Modestobacter italicus: one gene and its partner. The protein of the gene in region 1 binds, or shares a complex with, the protein of each later gene. Links are inferred from orthologs where the notes say so. Each region holds a gene or a part of one and is shown on either strand. Other genes may lie near its edges. The genes, in order: secA and secY.

Evidence for each region.
Region 2: the proteins of secA (region 1) and secY are in contact, whole or in part, in a crystal structure (PDB 3DIN), measured with the Thermotoga maritima proteins. The link is inferred for Modestobacter italicus from one-to-one orthologs. Residues at the interface, in WP_004082002.1 of Thermotoga maritima: Glu261, Ala262, Arg263, Lys300, Ala301, Arg302, Thr303, Ile304, Ile305, Leu323, Tyr324, Asp325, Pro326, Val329, Ser330, Tyr333, Ile336, Lys340, Phe345, Val349, Glu363, Phe364, Tyr374, Ser375, Gly376, Gly377, Glu393, Ile395, Thr482, Ser483; in WP_004081795.1 of Thermotoga maritima: Glu108, Gly109, Glu110, Glu111, Ala236, Glu237, Arg238, Arg239, Ile240, Thr241, Ile242, Gln243, Tyr244, Ala245, Arg246, Arg247, Val248, Thr249, Gly250, Arg251, Arg252, Val253, Tyr254, Gly256, Ala257, Ser258, Thr259, Tyr260, Leu261, Pro262.

What each region holds. Positions count from the first base shown.
Region 1 is NC_017955.1:4,671,600-4,682,094, reverse strand. The notes cover bases 4,674-8,275. They hold secA (preprotein translocase subunit SecA), read left to right. Parts: upstream 4,674-5,009; coding sequence 5,010-8,075; downstream 8,076-8,275. Other genes in these bases: MODMU_RS22130 (Rv3235 family protein), read right to left, coding at 8,135-8,275; MODMU_RS22140 (TIGR03618 family F420-dependent PPOX class oxidoreductase), read right to left, coding at 4,674-4,921. Outside these bases: MtrAB system histidine kinase MtrB, read left to right, coding at 1-350; MODMU_RS22160 (LpqB family beta-propeller domain-containing protein), read left to right, coding at 347-2,086; MODMU_RS22155 (ComF family protein), read left to right, coding at 2,184-2,954; hpf (ribosome hibernation-promoting factor, HPF/YfiA family), read left to right, coding at 3,030-3,779; more of MODMU_RS22140, read right to left, coding at 4,487-4,673; more of MODMU_RS22130, read right to left, coding at 8,276-8,710; MODMU_RS22125 (LysM peptidoglycan-binding domain-containing protein), read right to left, coding at 8,762-9,472; MODMU_RS22120 (hypothetical protein), read left to right, coding at 9,568-10,137; MODMU_RS22115 (helix-turn-helix domain-containing protein), read right to left, coding at 10,178-10,420. UniProt on the Escherichia coli protein: Required for protein export, interacts with the SecYEG preprotein conducting channel.
Region 2 is NC_017955.1:4,895,996-4,905,797, reverse strand. What follows is about bases 6,883-9,791. They hold secY (preprotein translocase subunit SecY), read left to right. Parts: upstream 6,883-7,636; coding sequence 7,637-8,947; downstream 8,948-9,791. Other genes in these bases: map (type I methionyl aminopeptidase), read left to right, coding at 9,654-9,791; MODMU_RS23195 (adenylate kinase), read left to right, coding at 8,947-9,570; rplO (50S ribosomal protein L15), read left to right, coding at 7,072-7,515; rpmD (50S ribosomal protein L30), read left to right, coding at 6,883-7,055. Outside these bases: rplB (50S ribosomal protein L2), read left to right, coding at 1-260; rpsS (30S ribosomal protein S19), read left to right, coding at 284-565; rplV (50S ribosomal protein L22), read left to right, coding at 589-1,053; rpsC (30S ribosomal protein S3), read left to right, coding at 1,053-1,967; rplP (50S ribosomal protein L16), read left to right, coding at 1,972-2,388; rpmC (50S ribosomal protein L29), read left to right, coding at 2,388-2,621; rpsQ (30S ribosomal protein S17), read left to right, coding at 2,618-2,917; rplN (50S ribosomal protein L14), read left to right, coding at 3,117-3,485; rplX (50S ribosomal protein L24), read left to right, coding at 3,488-3,835; rplE (50S ribosomal protein L5), read left to right, coding at 3,841-4,425; MODMU_RS23235 (type Z 30S ribosomal protein S14), read left to right, coding at 4,460-4,645; rpsH (30S ribosomal protein S8), read left to right, coding at 4,814-5,224; rplF (50S ribosomal protein L6), read left to right, coding at 5,240-5,779; rplR (50S ribosomal protein L18), read left to right, coding at 5,779-6,195; rpsE (30S ribosomal protein S5), read left to right, coding at 6,233-6,871; more of rpmD, read left to right, coding at 6,873-6,882; more of map, read left to right, coding at 9,792-9,802. UniProt on the Escherichia coli protein: The central subunit of the protein translocation channel SecYEG. Consists of two halves formed by TMs 1-5 and 6-10.

The DNA of each region.
Region 1 (10,495 bases):
CCATCGAGCACGGCGCCGGCAAGCCGGTCGAGATCACCCTCGCCGCCTCGAGCAGCGCGGTGGCCATCACCGTGCGCGACCACGGCATCGGGCTGACCCCCGCCGACGCCCAGCACGTCTTCGACCGCTTCTGGCGGGCCGACCCGGCCCGGGTCCGCTCGGTCGGCGGCAGCGGGCTGGGGCTGTCGATCAGCCTGGAGGACGCCCGCCTGCACGGCGGCTGGCTGCAGGTCTGGGGGCTGCCCGGCGAGGGCGCCCAGTTCCGGCTCACCCTGCCGATGACCGCCGGCGGCGAGCTGACCAGCTCACCGCTGCCGCTGCGGCCGCCGTTCCTCGGGCCGCGGGCATGACCCGCTCCCCGCGGCGCACCCCGGCCGCGCTCCTCGCCCTGGTCCTGGCCGCGCTGCTCGCCGGCTGCAGCACCGTGCCCACCGAGTCCGCGGCCATCCGGATCACCCAGGTGGCCCAGCCCAGCGACGACGACGTCCGCCTGGAGCCGTTGGCGCCGGAGGCCGGCGCGGCCCCGGAGGAGGTCGTCCGCGGCTTCATCGACGCCAGCGCCAGCGCGGTGCGCAACCACCCGGTCGCCCGCCAGTACCTGGCCGCCGACGCCGCCACGAACTGGTCCGACAGCGACGGCGTGACCGTGATCAGCCAGGACTACGCCCCGGTGCAGTCCCAGCCGGGCACCGTGGTGGTGACCGGCACCCTGGTCGGCACCGTCGACGAGCGCGGCGTGTTCATCGTGGGCACCGGGTCGGTCTACACCCGCACCTTCACGCTCTCCGACGAGTCCGGCGAGTGGCGGATCACCGACCCGCCCGAGGGGCTGCTCCTCCTGGAGCCGGACTTCGCGCGCACGTACGAGCAGGTCGACGCCTACTTCCTCGACCCCACCGGGACCCGCGTCGTCCCCGACCCGCGCTACCTGGTCAGCGGTGAGGCGCAGCCCAACACGCTGGTCACCCGGCTGCTCGAGGGCGCCTCGCCGCTGCTCGCGGCCGGCGTGGTGAACCCGCTGTCCGGCGCCCAGCTGCGCAGCACGGTCAGCGTCACCGACACCACGGCGACGGTCGACCTGAGCTTCCCCGCCGACGTCTCCGACGCCACCCTGGCGGCGGCCTCGGCCCAGCTGACCTGGTCGCTGTCGCAGCTGGACGTCAACACCGTCCGGGTGCTGCGCGACGGGCAGGGCCTCGACCTGCCGGACGTCCCGGACGCGCAGAGCACCGCGGACTGGGTCGCGCTGGACCCCGACGTCGCCCCCATCGGCGCGGTCGGCCACTACCTCACCGGCGGTGGGCTCCGGCTGGCCAGCGACGGCGGCACCCCGCCCGGGCCGGCCGGCGCCGGGGTGTACGGCCTGGTGGCCGCCGCGGTGACCGTCGACGCCCGCACCAGCCAGCTGGGCTTCATGGCCGGGGTGTCGTCGATCGTGTCGCCCGCGGGCGACCCGGCCACCCTGCTCGCCGGCACCTACGGCGGCGACCTCACCCCGGCCCTGTCCGGGGCGAGCTTCACCGACCCGACGGTGGCGGGCACCCGCTCGGAGGTGTGGACGGTCCGCAACGGCACCGACGTGGTGCGGCTGCCCTCCGGGGGGCCCGCCCAGTCGGTCAGCGCCACCACCCTGGCCGGCCTGGGCCGGGCGACGCAGTTCCAGCTCTCCCCGGACGGCGTCCGCGCGGCCGTGGTCCTGCAGGGCGCCCAGGGCGGGCAGGTCTACGTCGGCACCGTCGTCCGGGACGACGACGCGGTGAGCGTGCGCGACCTGCGCTCGATCGCGCCCACGGTGGAGCAGGTCGTCGACGTGGCGTGGCGGAACGCGGGGCTGCTCATGCTGCTCGCCGGCGACCCGAGCACCGAGCGCACCGTGCCGTACACCGTCGGGGTCGACGGCTGGGAGCTGTCCACCAACACCACCTCGGGCCTGCCCGGGCAGCCGACCGCCGTGGCCGCGGCACCGGGCCGGCAGCCGCTGGTGAGCGCCAACGGCACGATGTGGACCCTCGCCGGCGGCAACTGGGTGACGCTGGTGCGCGGCCAGGAGCCCCTCCCCGGGACGGCCCCCTTCTACCCGATGTGACCGGCGGGCCGCCGGCCGTCGTCCCCAGCCGGGGCACCCGTCCCCGGGTGGGCCCGGACCGGTGGCCGGGCCCGCCGGGACGGGCAGCGTGGACGGCGTGCGGCAGCAGCCCCCGGCGGTCCTGCGGGCCGGTGGGCGGGCGCTGGCCGACCTGGTGCTGCCGCGCACCTGCGCCGGCTGCGCCCTGCCGGGCGCCGTGCTGTGCCGCCGTTGCCGCACGCTGCTGACCCGGCCCCGGCTGGCCCAGCCGCGGCGCCACCCGCCGGGCTTCCCGCCGACCGTGGCGGCCGGCGCCTACGCCGGTCCGGTGCAGCCGGCGGTGATCGCGTTCAAGGAGCACGGGCGGGCCGAGCTGGCCGGTCCGCTGGGGACGGCGCTCGGCCTGGCGGTCGCCGCCGTGCTGCTCGGGGTCCCGGACGGCGGAGGCGGGCCGGTGCTGCTCGTGCCGGTGCCGAGCGCGGCGGCGGCGGTGCGCCGCCGCGGCCGGGACCACGTGCGGGAGCTCGCCGACGTCGCCGCGGCCGAGCTGCGGGCCGCCGGGGTGCCGGCCCACCCGGCGCCGCTGGTGAGCCGGGCCGGGAGCCGCCGGGTGCGCGACTCGGCCGGGCTGGACGCCGTCCAGCGCCGGGCGAACCTGGCCGGGCGGTACCGCGCGCGTCCCGCACCGGGCGCCCGGGTGGTGCTGGTGGACGACGTCGTGACCAGCGGGGCGACGCTGACCGAGGCCGCCCGGGCGCTGCGCGCGGCCGGGCACCAAAGGGTGCTGGCCGCGGTCGTCGCGGCCACCCCGCGGCAGCCGCGCCGCAGCGCGCCGGGTGCGCTGCGCGGCGGGTTCACCGTCCGTGAACAGGAGGTGGACCTGCGATGACGCGCTCCCACTGTCGGGACTCCACCAACGCGTCTAGCGTCGGCTGGATCACAGCCCGCTCAACCGGGAGGTCTGATGGAGATCGTCGTCCGAGGTCGGAACGTCGAGGTGCCCGAGCACTTCCGCACCCATGTGGAGGACAAGGTCGGCCAGCTCGAACGCTTCGACAGCAAGGTCATCCGCATAGACGTCGAGCTGCTGCACGAGAAGAACCCGCGGCAGGCGGCCAACTGCCAGCGCGTGGAGATCACCCTCCGCGGCAAGGGGCCGGTGGCCCGTGCGGAGGCCTCTGCCCCGGACTTCTACGCCGCCCTGGAACTGGCGGCGGGGAAGCTGGAGAGCCGGATGCGGCGGGCGAACGACCGCCGCCGCGTCCACCACGGTCGGCACACCCCGCCGAGCGTGCGGATCGACGCCGCCCCCGTCCCCGAGCCCACCCCACCGGTGGTGCCCGCCGACGACCTGACCGCCGGGGTGAGCAGCGCCCCGGAACCCGCGCTGGCCGGGGACCCCGGCTCCGCCGACAGCCCGTTGGTCACCGACCTGGACGAGCACCTGCCCGGGCGGATCGTCCGGGAGAAGGTCCACCCGGCCACCCCGATGCACATCGACCAGGCCCTCTACGAGATGGAGCTGGTGGGCCACGACTTCTTCATGTTCCTCTGCGCCGACACCGGCCAGCCGTCGGTGGTCTACCGACGGCACGCCTTCGACTACGGCCTGATCCGCCTCGGTCCCCCGGTCGATCCCGGGAACGGGGCCGCCCCGGCCGCCGCGACGGCGATGGCCGGCGCGGCCGGGGAGCGGCAGCCCGCCGCCGTCTGACCCGACGCGCGCGGCAGCACACCGGCGAGCCGTCCTCCGCACCGCGGAGGGCGGCTCGCCGCACGTCAGTCGCCAGTGTCCTCGCGTCGCCTTCCGCGACCGGTCCGCTCCTCCCTCGCAGGCCTCGGTCGATGCTCCCGCTCGCGTCAGTCGCCGGGCAGCCGGGAGAACAGCGCGGCGTCAGCGAGGCCGCCGTCCCGGTAGTGGAGGTAGGAGCGCAGCACGCCCTCCTGGTGGAACCCGGCCCTCCGGGCGACGTGCTGGGACCCGGTGTTCGCCACGTCCGCGACCAGGTACACCCGCGGCGCGCCCAGTCCGATCGCCCACTCGGCCATCGCGTGCGCCGCCTCGGCCGCATAGCCGTGCCCCCGCCCCTGCGGGGCGATCCAGTAGCCGACCTCCGGGCCGAGCGGGTGTTGCCCGATCCGGTGCACGCCCGTCGAACCGACGAGGCGGCCGTCGGCCTCGATCGCCACCGTCAGCCCGGTCCCGGCCGCGCGCTCGCCCGGGGCCTCGCGGGTGACCCAGGAGACGGCGTCCTCGCGGCTGTAGGAGGTCCCGACCGCCGGGGATCCACCGGCCGATGTCCGGGTCCTGGCAGGCGGTGAACACCGCGTCCACGTCGTCCGGGCGGAACGGGCGCAGCACCAGCCGCTCGGTGCGCACCACCTCGGTGGTCAGGTCGATGTCGCTGAGGTCCATGCCGCTCACGCCGGGCCCTCCTCCTGCTCGGGGGCCCGCCAGCGTTCCGCGTTGCCGAGCACCCGGTCCACCGAGATCTCCAGGACCACCCGCGCCGGGTTCACCCGCGGGCGCTGGTAGCGGCGGGCGTAGCGGTCCTCGGCGTCGGCCACCGCGGCGGCGTCGTCCCGGACCACCGCCGTCCCCTCCAACGTGGCCCAGCACCGCCCGTCGACCTGGCAGACCGCCACCCGCGCCTGCCCGGCCCGCACGTGCCGCACCTTCGCCGACGTGCCGGAGGTGATCACCCGCGCGGTGCCGGTGACGGGGTCGAAGGTGACCCCGACCGGGACGACGTGCGGGGTCCCGTCGGCGCGCAGCGTGGTCAGGGTGGCCAGGTGCCGCTCGGTGAAGAAGGCCGTCAGGCCGGGGCCGTACGTGGGGCTGGTGGGGGAGGACACGCTCGCGGAGGCTACGGAGCCGCCGATCCCGGCAGGAGCACCGGCCGCGCCGGGACCGCTCGCCAGCCGGGCCGCCTACGCTGGGGTCGTGGTGTTCCAGAAGATCCTGCGTGCCGGTGAGGGCAAGATCGTCCGTCGGTTGTCGAAGATCGCCGACGCGGTCGAGGCCCTCGAGGTCGACGTCACCGACCTGACCGATGCCGAGCTGCGCGCCAAGACCGACGAGTTCAAGCAGCGCTACGGCGACGGGGAGACCCTCGACCAGCTGCTCCCCGAGGCCTTCGCCGTCGTCCGGGAGGCCTCGACCCGCACGCTGGGCCAGCGGCACTACCGGGTGCAGCTCATGGGCGGTGCCGCGCTCCACCTGGGGAACATCGCCGAGATGAAGACCGGTGAGGGCAAGACCCTGACCGGTGTGCTGCCGGCCTACCTCAACGCGCTGAGCGGCGACGGCGTGCACGTCGTCACCACCAACGACTACCTGGCCCAGCGCGACGCCGAGTGGATGGGCCGGGTGCAGCGCTTCCTCGGGCTGTCGATCGGCACGATCGTCTCCGGCCAGCGGCCCGACCAGCGCCGCGAGCAGTACCTGGCCGACATCACGCACGGGACGAACAACGAGTTCGGCTTCGACTACCTGCGCGACAACATGGCCTGGAGCAAGGCCGACCTGGTGCAGCGCGGCCACCCGTTCGCCATCGTCGACGAGGTCGACTCGATCCTCATCGACGAGGCGCGCACCCCGCTGATCATCAGCGGCCCGGCCGAGTCCAGCGCCCGCTGGTACGGCGAGTTCGCCCGCATCGCCCCGCTGATGAAGCGCGACCGGCACTACGAGGTCGAGGAGGCCAAGCGGACGGTCGCCATCACCGAGGAGGGCGTCGAGTTCGTCGAGGACCAGCTCGGCATCGAGAACCTCTACGAGGCCGCCAACACCCCGCTGATCAGCTACCTGAACAACGCCCTGAAGGCCAAGGAGCTGTTCAAGAAGGACCAGCAGTACATCGTCACCAACGGTGAGGTGCTCATCGTCGACGAGTTCACCGGTCGCGTGCTGGCCGGTCGCCGCTACAACGAGGGCATGCACCAGGCCATCGAGGCCAAGGAGAAGGTGGAGATCAAGGACGAGAACCAGACCCTCGCCACGATCACGCTGCAGAACTACTTCCGGCTCTACGAGAAGCTGTCGGGGATGACCGGCACGGCCCAGACCGAGGCCGCCGAGCTCTCCCAGACCTACAAGCTGGGCGTCGTCCCGATCCCGACCAACCGGCCGATGGTCCGCGAGGACCGCGCCGACGTGATCTACAAGACGGAGAAGGCCAAGTTCGACGCCGTCGTCGACGACATCGCCGAGCGGCACGAGGCCGGCCAGCCGGTGCTGGTGGGCACCGCGAGCGTCGAGAAGTCCGAGGTGCTGGCGAAGTACCTGCTCAAGCGGGGCATCCCGCACGAGGTGCTGAACGCGAAGAACCACGCGCGGGAGGCGTCGATCATCGCGATGGCCGGCCGGCTGGGCGGGGTCACGGTGGCCACCAACATGGCCGGCCGCGGCACCGACATCCAGCTCGGCGGCAACGCCGAGTTCATCGCCGACGAGACGCTGCGCGCCCAGGGGCTGTCGCCGGCGGAGACGCCGGAGGAGTACGAGGCGGCCTGGGACGACGCGCTCGCGACCGCCAAGGCGCAGGTCAAGGCCGAGCACGACCAGGTCACCGAGGCCGGTGGCCTCTACGTGCTGGGCACCGAGCGCCACGAGAGCCGGCGGATCGACAACCAGCTGCGCGGCCGGTCGGGCCGGCAGGGCGACCCGGGTGAGTCCCGCTTCTACCTGTCGCTGGGCGACGACCTGATGCGGCGCTTCAACGGCCCGATGCTCGAGTCGATGATGACCACGCTGCGGGTGCCCGACGACCAGCCGATCGAGTCCAAGATGGTCAGCCGGGCGATCCGATCCGCGCAGACCCAGGTGGAGCAGCAGAACTTCGAGGTCCGCAAGGACGTCCTGAAGTACGACGAGGTGCTCAACCGGCAGCGCACGGTCATCTACGACGAGCGCCGCAAGGTGCTCGACGGCGAGGACCTGCACGTGCAGGTCCGGGCGATGGTCGACGACGTCGTCGCGGCCTACGTCAACGGCGCGACCGAGACCGGCTACGCCGAGGACTGGGACCTCGAGCTGCTGTGGACCGGGCTCAAGGCGCTGTACCCGGTGGGCCTGGACCAGCAGGAGATGCTCGACCGGGTGGCCGACGGCGACCAGTCGGCGCTCACCGCCGACGTGCTGAAGGACGAGCTGCTCGCCGACGTGCACGCCGCCTACGACACCCGCGAGGAGACGCTGGGCGCGGAGGTCATGCGCGAGCTGGAGCGGCGGGTGCTGCTCAGCGTGCTGGACCGCAAGTGGCGCGAGCACCTGTACGAGATGGACTACCTGCGGGCCGGCATCCACCTGCGCGCGATGGCCAACCGCGACCCGGTCGTGGAGTACCAGCGCGAGGGCTACGACATGTTCAACGCGATGCTCGACGGCATCAAGGAGGAGTCCGTCGGCTTCCTGTTCAACCTCGAGGTGAAGACCAAGGAGCAGCAGGAGGCCGAGGCTGCCGAGAAGCAGGCCAAGGCCGAGGCCGAGGCGCTGGTCCGGGCGCAGGCCGGCACCCAGGCGGTGCTGGCCCGCCAGGCCGCGGCGCGGGCGGCGGCGGCCCAGGCCGCGGCTGCTCCGACCGAGGCGGCTGCTCCGACCGAGGCGGCCGCTCCCGCGGCTGCCGCGCCGTCCGCCGGCAACGGGGCCGCGCCGGCTGCCGCTCCGGCGATCGTCCCGTCGCCGAACGGCAGCGGGACGACGACGAGCTCGGCCCGGCGCACCGGCAGGCCGGCTCCCGCGACGGCCACGGCGGCACCCGAGGTGGCCGCCGAGCCCACCGGCAGCGGCACCGGCCCGGAGCTGGCGGTGAAGGGCCTGGACGCGCCCAAGCAGACGCAGCTCAGCTACAGCGCGCCCAGCCTGGACGCCTCCGCCAAGGACAGCGGCCGGGCGAAGGCCGCCAAGTCCGCGACGGTCACCGGCACCAAGGAGACCCCGCGCAACGCCCCGTGCCCGTGCGGCAGCGGCAAGAAGTTCAAGCAGTGCCACGGCGCCGCCGGCCACTGACGTCCTGACAGCTGACGCCCCGTCGACCACCCGGTCGGCGGGGCGTCCTGCTGCCCGGCTCAGCCGATCTGCAGGGCCGTGCACCGCCAGCGGCCGTCGATGCCCTCCAGCCGGGCGGCCACGGCGTGCGCGCGACCGCCGCGGCGGACGACGGCGCTCACCTCCGCGACGCCGTCCACCGGCTCGCACACCCGCACGGCACCGACCAGCAGCGGCGCGGTCCCCTCACTGCACCAGCGCGGCCGGCGCCGCTCGCTGAGCGCGGTGAACAGACCGGGGCTGACCAGCGGCTTCAGCTGCGCGACGGGGCGGCGACCCGCGAAGGCCTCGAGGGTCAGGGTGACCAGCCGCCGGCCCACCGCCTGCGGGTCGGGCAGCTCGCTGCGGCGCGACCAGGTCGGGCCGAAGTCCGGGGTCTCGGTGGCGGGCGGCTGGTCGAGCCGGGGTCGCGGCCCGGGTGGCGGCGGGAGGCGGCGGGGGCGACGACCGGGCACCAGGAGGTGGACCGGCGCCCGCTCGTCGAGCAGGGCCGGCCCGGGTGTCGGGACGACGACCAGGCGCAGCCGGGGGCGTGGCGCGGGCGCGGTCGGGGGAGGGTCCTGCGGGGTGCCGGCGGGCTGCGCGGGAACGGTCATGCGGGCTCTCCTGGCGGTGCGGTGCGGATGGTCGGACGGGAGGGGTCGGCCTCAGCCGGGTGGCCGGAGGACCTGCCCGGGCAGCAGGAGGTCGGGATCGGCGCCGATGACGGCGGCGTTGGCCCGCCACCAGGCCTGCGTGGCCTCCCGGACAGCGGTGTCGGTCACCTCGACACCCGGCTGCCGGCGCTCCAGCCAGCCGGCCGCGATGTCCCACAGGCAGTCCCCGCGCAGCACGACGTGCTCCTCCGGGCCGACCCCGGGCCAGTCGGGGACGGCGGGCGGTGCCCCCGGCCAGTCGGGGACCGGCGCCGTCCCCGCCGGCCGATCGACGACGACCGCGTCGGGGTCGGCGCCGAGGTGCTCGGACGCCGCGGCGCTGGCGGTCACCGCCGGGAGCGCCACGGGCGCGAGCAGGACGGGAGCGGCGGTGCTCAGCCCGACCCCGAGGGCGACCGCGGCGACCGGGCGGGCGCCGGCCGGCAGCACGCCGGTCAGCAGCACACCGGCGAGCCGGCCGGCCCAGCCCGGCACCGTCGCCGCCGCGGTCAGCAGGAGCCCCAGAGCACCCCACGCCCAGCACAGCCAGGCCAGGAGCGGAACGCACACCAGGACGAGGGCGTCGGGACCGGACCGGTCGACGAGCCCCTGCGGGTCGGTGAGGGCGTCGCGCACCTCGAGCAGGCCGGGCCCGACGAGCCACAGCGCCCACGCGGCACCGCCCATCAGGGCCGTCGTCGCTGCCCACCGCCGGAACGTCATGGGTCCTCCTCCTCAGTCGGAGCACGACCAAACACCATCAACGCAAGCAAACGCAACCAAATGCACGGATCTGTGGACGAGCTAGCCTGTCCGGCATGCGCTGGGAGCAGCTGTTCGCCGACCTGGAGGCGCAGGCCGCGGCGGAGGAGGCGGCCGCCGACCTCGCCGAGGCGTCGTCCCGCGCCCGGGCCGAGCACGGCAGCGTGCTGCTCGCCGACCGGCTCCGGGGCTCCCTCGGCCAGGAGCTGTCGCTGCGCTGCCGGGGCGCGGGCGAGCTCGACGGACGGCTGGTCGACGTGGGCGTGGACTGGCTGCTGCTCGTCGACGGCCAGGGGCGGGAGCTGCTCGTCGCCGCCGGCGCGGTGAGCGCCGTCGGGGGCCTGGCGACGGTGACCGCGGCCGCGGTCCCGGTCGGCGAGGTGGCCCGGCGGCTGGACCTGCGCCGTGCGCTGCGGGGGCTGGCCCGGGACCGGGCGGCGGTCAGCTGCCTGCTCGACGACGGCGGGGTGCTCGCCGGGACCGTCGACCGGGTGGGCGCGGACTTCCTGGAGCTCGCCGAGCACCCGCTCGACGCACCGCGCCGCCGGGGCGCGGTGAGGTCGGTGCGGGCGGTGCCGGTGCGGGCGGTGGTGGCCGTGCGGACGTCGCTGCCCGCCGTGGCCTGACGACGGGCTGGGTCAGCAGCGCCGGGTCAGCCGTGCCTCGTCAGTGCGGCGAGTCGACCTCGGCGTCGTCCGGGGCGGGCTCGATCACGGTGCCGGCGCGCGCCTCGGCGTACTTCTGCTGGATGAAGCGCTCCAGCTCGTCCTTCTCCACCCGCCACTGGCCGCGGCCGCCGATCTGGATGGCGATCAGCTCCTTGCGGCGGACCAGCGCGTAGGCCTGCGACCACGAGACGTTGAGGATCTCCGCGACGTCGTCGAGGGTCAGGAAGCGCTGGGTGGCCATGGATCGGTGCTCTCCCGTCGAAGGTGCCCGCCAGTGTGGCAGCCGGGTGACTCCGACCGTGCGGTCCACCCGAAG
Region 2 (9,802 bases), 220 kb from region 1 along the record:
CCATCGGCGAGGTCGGCAACGCCGAGCAGTCCAACATCAACTGGGGCAAGGCCGGCCGCATGCGGTGGAAGGGCAAGCGCCCCACCGTCCGCGGTGTCGCCATGAACCCGGTCGACCACCCGCACGGTGGTGGTGAGGGCAAGACCTCCGGTGGTCGCCACCCGGTGAACCCCAAGGGCAAGCCGGAAGGCCGGACGCGCAAGCGGAAGGCCAGCGACGCCATGATCGTCCGCCGCCGGCGTACGAACAAGAAGCGCTGAGCGGGTAGAGGAGTCCGACAGACATGCCACGCAGCCTCAAGAAGGGCCCGTTCGTCGACGACCACCTGCTCGCCAAGGTGGACGCACAGAACGACAAGGGCACCAAGACCGTCATCCGCACCTGGTCGCGGCGCTCGACGATCATCCCCGACATGCTCGGGCACACGATCGCCGTGCACGACGGCCGCAAGCACGTCCCGGTGTTCGTCACCGAGGCGATGGTCGGGCACAAGCTCGGCGAGTTCGCGCCCACGCGCACCTTCCGTGGGCACATCAAGGACGACCGCCGGTCGCGGCGCGGCTGACCCGGTAGAGAAGAGATCCTCACATGACTTCCCAGTTGGGACAGGAGACGCCGACCGCCCGGGCCACCGCCCGGTTCGTCAGCGTCACCCCCATGAAGGCCCGCCGGGTGGTGGACATGATCCGCTACCTGCCGACCGACGAGGCCCTCGCTCTGCTGCGTTTCGCGCCGCAGACCGCGAGCGAGCCGGTGGCCAAGGTCGTCGGCAGCGCCGTCGCCAACGCAGAGCACAACCTGCGCCTGGACCCGGCCGCGCTCGTCATCAGCGCCGCCTACGTCGACGAGGGCCCCACGCTCAAGCGGATCCGTCCGCGTGCGCAGGGCCGGGCGTTCCGCATCAACAAGCGGACCAGCCACATCACCGTCGAGGTGTCGGAGGTGAGCTCGAGCGCCGAGCTCGCCCAGCGTTCCCGCAAGGCACGTCGGGACACGGGCCAGTCCGGCCCGGCGACCCAGCAGAAGAGCAACACGAGGGGAGGGACCCGCTAGTGGGTCAGAAGGTCAACCCGCACGGGTTCCGGCTCGGCATCACCACCGACTACAAGTCCCGGTGGTACGCGGACAAGCTGTACGCGGACTACGTCAAGGAAGACGTGGCCATCCGCAAGCTCATGGGCAAGGGCATGGAGCGCGCCGGCATCTCGAAGGTGGAGATCGAGCGCACCCGTGACCGCGTCCGCGTGGACATCCACACCGCCCGCCCCGGAATCGTCATCGGCCGCCGCGGCGCCGAGGCCGACCGCATCCGCGGCGAGCTCGAGAAGCTCACCGGCAAGCAGGTGCAGCTGAACATCCTCGAGGTGAAGAACCCCGAGTCCGATGCGCAGCTGGTCGCCCAGGGCGTCGCCGAGCAGCTCTCCAGCCGGGTCAGCTTCCGCCGTGCCATGCGCAAGGCGATGCAGTCCGCGCAGCGCTCGCCGCAGGTCAAGGGCATCCGGGTGCAGTGCTCCGGTCGCCTCGGCGGCACGGAGATGAGCCGGTCGGAGTTCTACCGCGAGGGTCGCGTGCCGCTGCACACGCTCCGCGCGAACATCGACTACGGCATCTACGAGGCCCGCACCACCTTCGGCCGCATCGGCGTCAAGGTGTGGATCTACAAGGGCGACGCCAGCGGCTCGCGCGCCGAGCGGGAGGCCCTCGAGGCCCTCGCCCAGCGTCAGCAGCGCCGTGAGCGGGCCCAGCGCCCGCAGCGCCGTTCGGGCTCGTCGGGCACCACCGCCGGCGGGACCGAGGCAGGTCGCGCCGCGGCCGAGGGCACCACCGCTCCGGCGGAGGACGCCGTCGCCGCCACCTCGGGCGACGTCCCCGTGGAGCAGACCGTCGCCCAGGCCGCCGGTGCCGAGGGCACCGCGACCGCCGAGGCGGCCGGTACCGAGAACACCGCGCCAGAGCAGGGGGCCTGACACCATGCTGATCCCTCGCCGGGTCAAGCACCGCAAGCAGCACCACCCGGACCGCACCGGGCGGGCCAAGGGCGGGACCGCGATCAACTTCGGTGACTTCGCGATCCAGGCCCTCGAGCCCGCGTACGTCACGAACCGGCAGATCGAGTCCGCTCGTATCGCCATGACCCGCCACATCAAGCGTGGCGGCAAGGTGTGGATCTCGATCTACCCCGACCGTCCGCTGACCAAGAAGCCGGCCGAGACCCGCATGGGCTCCGGCAAGGGCTCGCCGGAGTGGTGGGTGGCCAACGTGAAGCCGGGCCGGATCATGTTCGAGCTGTCCGGTGTGGCCGAGCCGGTGGCCCGCGAGGCCATGCGCCGCGCGATCCACAAGCTGCCCATGAAGTGCCGCTTCATCACTCGTGAAGGAGAGGTGTGATGGCCGCCGGACTGACTGCGCCCGAGCTGCGCGAGCTGTCCGCCGACGAACTGGCCACCCGGCTGCGTGAGTCGCGCGAAGAGCTGTTCAACCTGCGGTTCCAGGTGGCCACCGGCCAGCTGGACAACAACCGGCGACTGCAGACCGTCCGCCGTGACATCGCTCGGATCTACACGATCATGCGCGAGCGCGAGCTGGGTCTCTCGGTCGCCCCGAACGAGGGTGTGGCATGAGCGAGAGCGAGCAGACGGCGGCCGCCAGCGGCCCGGGTCTGGCCGGCCGCGGCTACCGCAAGGTCCGCGAGGGCCTGGTCGTCAGCGACAAGATGGAGAAGACCATCGTCGTCGAGGTCGAGGACCGCGTGAAGCACGGCCTGTACGGCAAGGTCCTGCGCCGCACCAGCAAGCTGAAGGCGCACGACGAGGAGAACACCGCCGGCATCGGCGACCGGGTGCAGATCATGGAGACGCGCCCGACCTCCGCCACCAAGCGGTGGCGGCTGGTCTCGGTCGTCGAGCGGGCCAAGTAGGCAGTTCGGGACCGGCCTCCCCAGGCCGGTCAGCCAGGAGTACCCTGGACGACTGGCGCGCCCTCCGGTGCGCGCCACATCCCGGTACCCGTGCTCGGACGCACCGGCAGCATGCTGCCGGTGCGTCCGCACGTGGGTGCCGGACAGCCGGTTCACCGATCCGGTCCGGCTGTCGCCACTCGAGTTTCAGGAGCAGGAAGTGATCCAGCAGGAGTCGCGACTGCGAGTCGCCGACAACACGGGTGCCAAGGAGATCTTGTGCATCCGCGTGCTCGGCGGGTCGGGGCGGCGCTACGCGGGCATCGGTGACGTCATCGTCGCCACCGTCAAGGACGCGCTGCCCGGCGCCGGCGTCAAGAAGGGCGATGTGGTCAAGGCCGTCATCGTCCGCACGGTCAAGGAGCGCCGTCGTCCCGACGGTTCCTACATCCGCTTCGACGAGAACGCCGCGGTGATCATCCGCGACAGCGGCGACCCGCGCGGCACGCGCATCTTCGGCCCCGTGGGCCGGGAGCTCCGTGACAAGCGCTTCATGCGGATCATCTCGCTCGCTCCGGAGGTGCTGTGATCATGACCGACCACGCCAGCGGGAAGACCCCGTCGATGAAGGTCAAGAAGGGCGACCAGGTCGTCGTCCTGTCCGGCAAGGACAAGGGAGCCAAGGGCCGCGTCATCGCCGCCTTCCCGAAGACCCAGAAGGTCCTGGTCGAGGGCATCGGCCGGGTGAAGAAGCACACCCGGATCAGCACCTCCCAGCGCGGTGCCCAGCAGGGCGGGATCGTCACGCAGGAGGCGGCCGTGCACGTGAGCAACGTGATGGTCATCGACTCCGAGGACAAGCCGACCCGGGTCGGCTACCGCAAGGACGAGGAAGGCCGCAGCATCCGGGTCTCGCGGCGCACCGGTAAGGACCTCTGAGCATCATGAGCGCACCCACCCGCGAGCTGCCCCGCATGCTGGCCCGCTACCGCGAGGAGATCGCTCCCGCGCTGCTGTCGGAGTTCGGCTACTCGAACGTCATGCAGATCCCCGGCCTGGTCAAGATCGTCGTCAACATGGGCGTCGGCGAGGCCACCCGGGACGCCAAGCTGATGGACGGCGCGGTCCGCGACCTCACCGCCATCACCGGCCAGAAGCCCGCCGTCGTCCGGGCCCGCAAGTCCATCGCGCAGTTCAAGCTGCGCGAGGGCATGCCCATCGGCGCGAAGGTCACCCTCCGCGGTGACCGGATGTGGGAGTTCCTGGACCGGCTGCTGTCGCTGGCCCTGCCCCGCATCCGTGACTTCCGCGGCCTGAACCCCAAGCAGTTCGACGGTCACGGCAACTACACGTTCGGTCTGACCGAGCAGTCGATGTTCCGCGAGATCGACGTCGACAAGATCGACCGGCCGCGTGGCATGGACATCACGCTGGTCACCACCGCCACCACCGACGAGGAGGGCCGCGAGCTGCTGTCGCTGCTCGGCTTTCCCTTCGCCGGCCAGACCGTCGTGAACGCGACCCGCTGACGCGGTCTGCGTAGAAGCTCCAGGAGACCCAGAGATGGCCAAGAAGGCTCTTGTCAACAAGGCGGCGCGCACGCCGAAGTTCAAGGTGCGCGGCTACACCCGCTGCCAGCGCTGCGGTCGCCCGCACGCCGTGTTCCGCAAGTTCGGCCTGTGCCGGATCTGCGTCCGCGAGATGGCCCACGCCGGCGAGCTGCCCGGCGTGACCAAGTCCAGCTGGTGACGCACCCCGCTGCCGCCCACCCCCGTGGTGGGCGGCGGCGGGGCCGGGCCAGCAGCACCACCGACCAACCGGTCACCTGAGAACGCACCACCGATCGCCGAAGGCCCTGCGCCAAGTCTCCGAGACCCAGCGCGTGCGGAACCGCGGCGAGAGAGGCACCACTCACCCATGACGATGACCGACCCGATCGCGGACATGCTCACGCGGCTGCGGAACGCCAACCAGGCGTACCACGACGCAGCTGCCATGCCGTCGTCGAAGCTCAAGACGCACATCGCCGAGATCCTCCAGAAGGAGGGTTACATCGGCGGCTGGACCGTCAACGACGTCGAGGTGGACGGCCACATCCGCAAGGAGCTCGTGGTCTCCCTCAAGTACGGCCCCAACCGCGAGCGCAGCATCGCCGGCGTCCGTCGGGTCTCCAAGCCCGGCCTGCGTGTCTACGCCAAGTCGACCGCCCTGCCGAAGGTGCTCGGCGGCCTCGGGGTGGCGATCATCTCCACCTCCACCGGGCTGCTGACCGACAAGCAGGCGACCAAGAAGGGCGTGGGTGGGGAAGTCCTCGCCTACGTCTGGTAAGAGGAGCGAGCAGACATGTCACGGATCGGACGACTCCCGATTCCGGTGCCCAGCGGTGTGGACGTCGCCATCGACGGGCGCACGGTCAACGTCTCGGGCCCGAAGGGGAAGCTCAGCCACACGGTGGCTGCTCCCATCACCGTCGAGCGCGGTGAGGAGGGCACGCTGCTGGTGCAGCGTCCCGACGACGAGCGCGAGAGCCGGGCCCTGCACGGCCTGTCCCGCACGCTCATCGCGAACATGATCACCGGCGTCACCCAGGGCTACGACAAGACCCTGGAGATCGTCGGCGTCGGCTACCGCGTGCAGGCCCGCGGGTCGGACCTCGAGTTCGCCCTCGGCTTCAGCCACCCGGTCGTCGTGAAGGCCCCCGAGGGGATCTCCTTCACCGTCGAGGCCCCCACCCGCCTGCGGGTGACCGGCATCGACAAGCAGCAGGTCGGCGAGGTCGCGGCCAAGATCCGCAAGATCCGCAAGCCCGACCCGTACAAGGGCAAGGGCGTGCGGTACCAGGGCGAGGTCGTCAAGCGCAAGGTCGGGAAGACGGGCAAGTGATGGCACAGGCAGCCAAGACCGAGAAGGGTGCCCGGGTGCACAAGCCCGTCGGCACCGACGTCAGCACCGCGCGCCGCGTCTCGCGGCTGCGGCGCCACAACCGCCTGCGCAAGCGGGTGGGTGGCACGCCGGAGCGCCCGCGCCTGGTCGTCAAGCGCAGCTCCCGGCACATCCACGTCCAGGTGGTCGACGACACGGTCGGCCGCACCCTGGCCAGCGCGTCGACGATGGACGCCAGCCTGCGGGGGAGCGAGGGCGACAAGTCCACGCTGGCCCGCCAGGTCGGTGCCCTGGTCGCCGAGCGCGCCAAGGCCGCCGGCATCGACGCGGTCGTCTTCGACCGCGGCGGCAACCGGTACGCCGGTCGCATCGCGGCGCTCGCCGACGGTGCCCGCGAGGGTGGGCTGGACTTCTGATGACCACCATTTCTGAACTGATCGAGAGGGACGTCTGATGCCAGGACCACAGCGACGCGGCGGTGGCGCCGGCGGGACCGGTGGCCCCGGCGGCGCAGGCGGCGGCAACGACCGCCGGGACCGTCGTGACGGCGGTCGCGGCCCGGGCGGTGCCGCGGAGAAGAGCCAGTTCATCGAGCGGGTCGTCGCGATCAACCGCGTGTCCAAGGTCGTCAAGGGTGGTCGGCGCTTCAGCTTCACCGCCCTGGTGATCGTGGGCGACGGCGACGGCAAGGTCGGCGTGGGCTACGGCAAGGCCAAGGAGGTGCCCGCGGCGATCGCCAAGGGCGTCGAGGAGGCCAAGAAGCACTTCTACAACGTGCCCCGCATCGCCAGCACCATCCCGCACCCGGTGCAGGGTGAGGCGGCCGCCGGTGTGGTGCTGCTCAAGCCGGCCAGCCCCGGTACCGGTGTCATCGCCGGTGGCCCGGTGCGCGCCGTCCTCGAGTGCGCCGGCATCCACGACGTGCTCTCCAAGAGCCTCGGGTCCTCGAACCCGATCAACATCGTCCACGCGACCATGCAGGCGCTCAAGGACCTCGTCCGTCCCGAGGAGATCGCGGCCCGCCGCGGTCTGCCCCTGGAGGACGTCGCCCCGGCCGCCATGCTGCGCGCGCGGGCCGGTCAGGGGGTCTGAGATGGCTCAGCTGAAGGTCACGCAGATCAAGTCGGCCATCGGCACCAAGCCGAACCAGCGTCAGACGCTGCGTTCGCTGGGGCTGAAGCGGATCAGCGACTCGGTCGTCCAGGAGGACCGTCCCGAGATCCGCGGGATGGTCGCGACGGTGCCGCACCTGGTCACCGTCGAAGAGATCGTCTGAGCAGGGGAACGCTGACATGACTCTGAAGGTCCACCACCTGCGTCCGGCCCCGGGCGCCCACACCAAGAAGACCCGCGTGGGTCGTGGTGAGGGCTCCAAGGGCAAGACCGCCGGTCGCGGCACCAAGGGCTCCGGCGCCCGCGTGCAGGTCTCGGCCCGCTTCGAGGGTGGCCAGACCCCCCTGCACATGCGGCTGCCGAAGCTCTCGGGCTTCACCAACAACAACAAGGTCGTCTTCCAGGTCGTCAACCTGGACCGGATCGCCTCCCTGTTCCCGCAGGGCGGCTCGATCAACCCGGACACGCTGGCCGACGCCGGCGCCGTCCGGCGCGGTCAGCCGGTCAAGGTGCTCGGCACGGGCGAGCTGGGCGGCGTGACGGTGCACGTGCACGCGCACGCGTTCTCCCAGTCCGCCCAGGAGAAGATCGGCGCTGCCGGGGGCAGCACCACCCAGATCTGACGCAGGACCCCCTGCCCCCGCCGCCCGGCGGGACCAGGCGGGGGACCGACGCGGCCCGGCGGCTCTCGAAGCCACCGGGCCGCGTCTTGCTAATGTCGAACGACCGACTCGGGGAGGGCACGTGCTGCAGGCGTTCGCCGCGGCGTTCCGGACGCCAGACCTCCGGCGCAAGCTGCTGTTCTCCCTGGCGCTGATCGCCGTGTACCGGCTGGGCGCCAGCGTGCCCGGCCCCGGCGTCTCGATCGAGGCGATCAACAGCTGCCTCGACCAGGCCAACGCCTCCGACCAGCGGGACGTCTACTCGCTGGTCAACCTGTTCTCCGGCGGAGCGCTGCTGCGCCTGTCGGTGTTCGCGCTCGGGATCATGCCGTACATCACGGCGAGCATCATCGTGCAGCTGCTGGTGGTGGTCATCCCGCGGTTCGAGCAGCTGAAGAAGGAAGGGCAGTCGGGTCAGGCGAAGCTGACCCAGTACACCCGCTACCTGACCATCGCGCTCGCCGTGCTGCAGAGCACCGGGATCATCGCGCTGGCCCGCAGCGGCCAGCTCTTCCCGAGCTGCTCGCAGGACATCATCCCGTCGGACTCGGTGTGGACCACGATCGTCCTGGTCGTCACGCTGACCGCCGGCACCGCCGTCATCATGTGGCTGGGCGAGCTGCTGACCGAGAAGGGGATCGGCAACGGCATGTCCGTGCTGATCTTCACCTCGATCGCCGCCCGGATCCCCGCCGAGGGCGGCGCGATCCTGCAGAGCCGCGGTGGCTTCGTCTTCGCCCTGATCTGCGTGCTCGCCGTGCTGGTGATCGCCTCGGTGGTCTACGTCGAGCAGGCGCAACGGCGCATCCCGGTGCAGTACGCCAAGCGGATGGTCGGCCGCCGGATGTACGGCGGCACGTCGACCTACCTGCCGCTGAAGGTCAACCAGGCCGGCGTCATCCCGGTCATCTTCGCGTCGTCCCTGCTCTACCTGCCCCAGCTGATCACCCAGCTGCAGGGCGACTCGACCGGTGCGGTCCGCCGGTTCGTGGAGAACTACCTGGTCGACCAGAGCAGCCCGGTGCACATCGCGGTGTACTTCGCGCTGATCATCTTCTTCACGTACTTCTACGTGTCGATCACGTTCAACCCGGAGGAACGGGCCGACGACATGAAGCGCTATGGCGGCTTCATCCCCGGCATCCGGCCCGGCCGCCCCACCGCGGAGTACCTGCAGTACGTGCTGTCCCGGATCACCCTGCCCGGGTCGATCTACCTCGGGTTGGTGGCGGTGCTGCCCAACCTGTTCCTGTCGATCACGCAGGAGGGGCAGAACCAGAACTTCCCGTTCGGCGGGACCGCGGTGCTGATCATGGTGGGAGTTGGCTTGGAGACGGTGAAGCAGATCGAGACGCAGCTCAACCAGCGCAGCTACGAAGGGTTCCTCCGCTAGTGCGCGTCGTGCTGCTGGGCCCTCCCGGAGCGGGCAAGGGGACCCAGGCTCAGGTCATCGCCGGTCGCCTGGGCGTCCCGGCCATCTCCACCGGTGACATCTTCCGGGCCAACGTGAGCGGGCAGACCGAGCTGGGCCAGCAGGCCAAGGCCTACATGGACGCCGGCGACCTGGTGCCCGACGAGATCACCGTCGCGATGGTCTCCGACCGGCTCGCCGAGCCCGACGCCAAGGCCGGCTTCCTGCTCGACGGCTTCCCGCGCACGATCGCCCAGGCCGACCAGCTGCGCGACTCGCTGGCCGAGATGGGCCACGCGCTGGACTGCTGCCTCGAGCTCGTCGTCGACGAGGACGAGCTGGTCCGCCGGCTGTCCGGTCGCCGGATGCTGGTCGACGGCGTCTGGGTGCAGCGCGAGGACGACAAGCCCGAGACCGTCCGGCACCGGCTGGAGGTCTACCGGGAACAGACGGCGCCGCTGTCGGGGTTCTACGAGCGGGCCGGACTGCTGACCCGCATCGACGCGATCGGTGAGATCGACGAGGTCACCCGCCGCGCCCTCGAGGCGCTCGGGGCCGACCACGCGCTGGCCCAGGACGCGGCCGGCGACCGGGCCGAGGACTGAGAGCGCGGGTCGCCCGGTTGCACGGTGACCGCGTCGACGCGTGGGCGTCCCGGCTGCCGTTCCTGGCGAAGTGGAGTGGACGCATGATCCAGATCAAGACAGCGCACGAGATCGAGCTGATGCGCGCCTCCGGGCTCGTCACGGCCGGGGCCATCGCGGCCGTCCGCGCCGCGGTGCGCCCCGGCGTGAGCACCGGTGAGCTCGACGCCATCGCCGAGGACCACATCCGGTC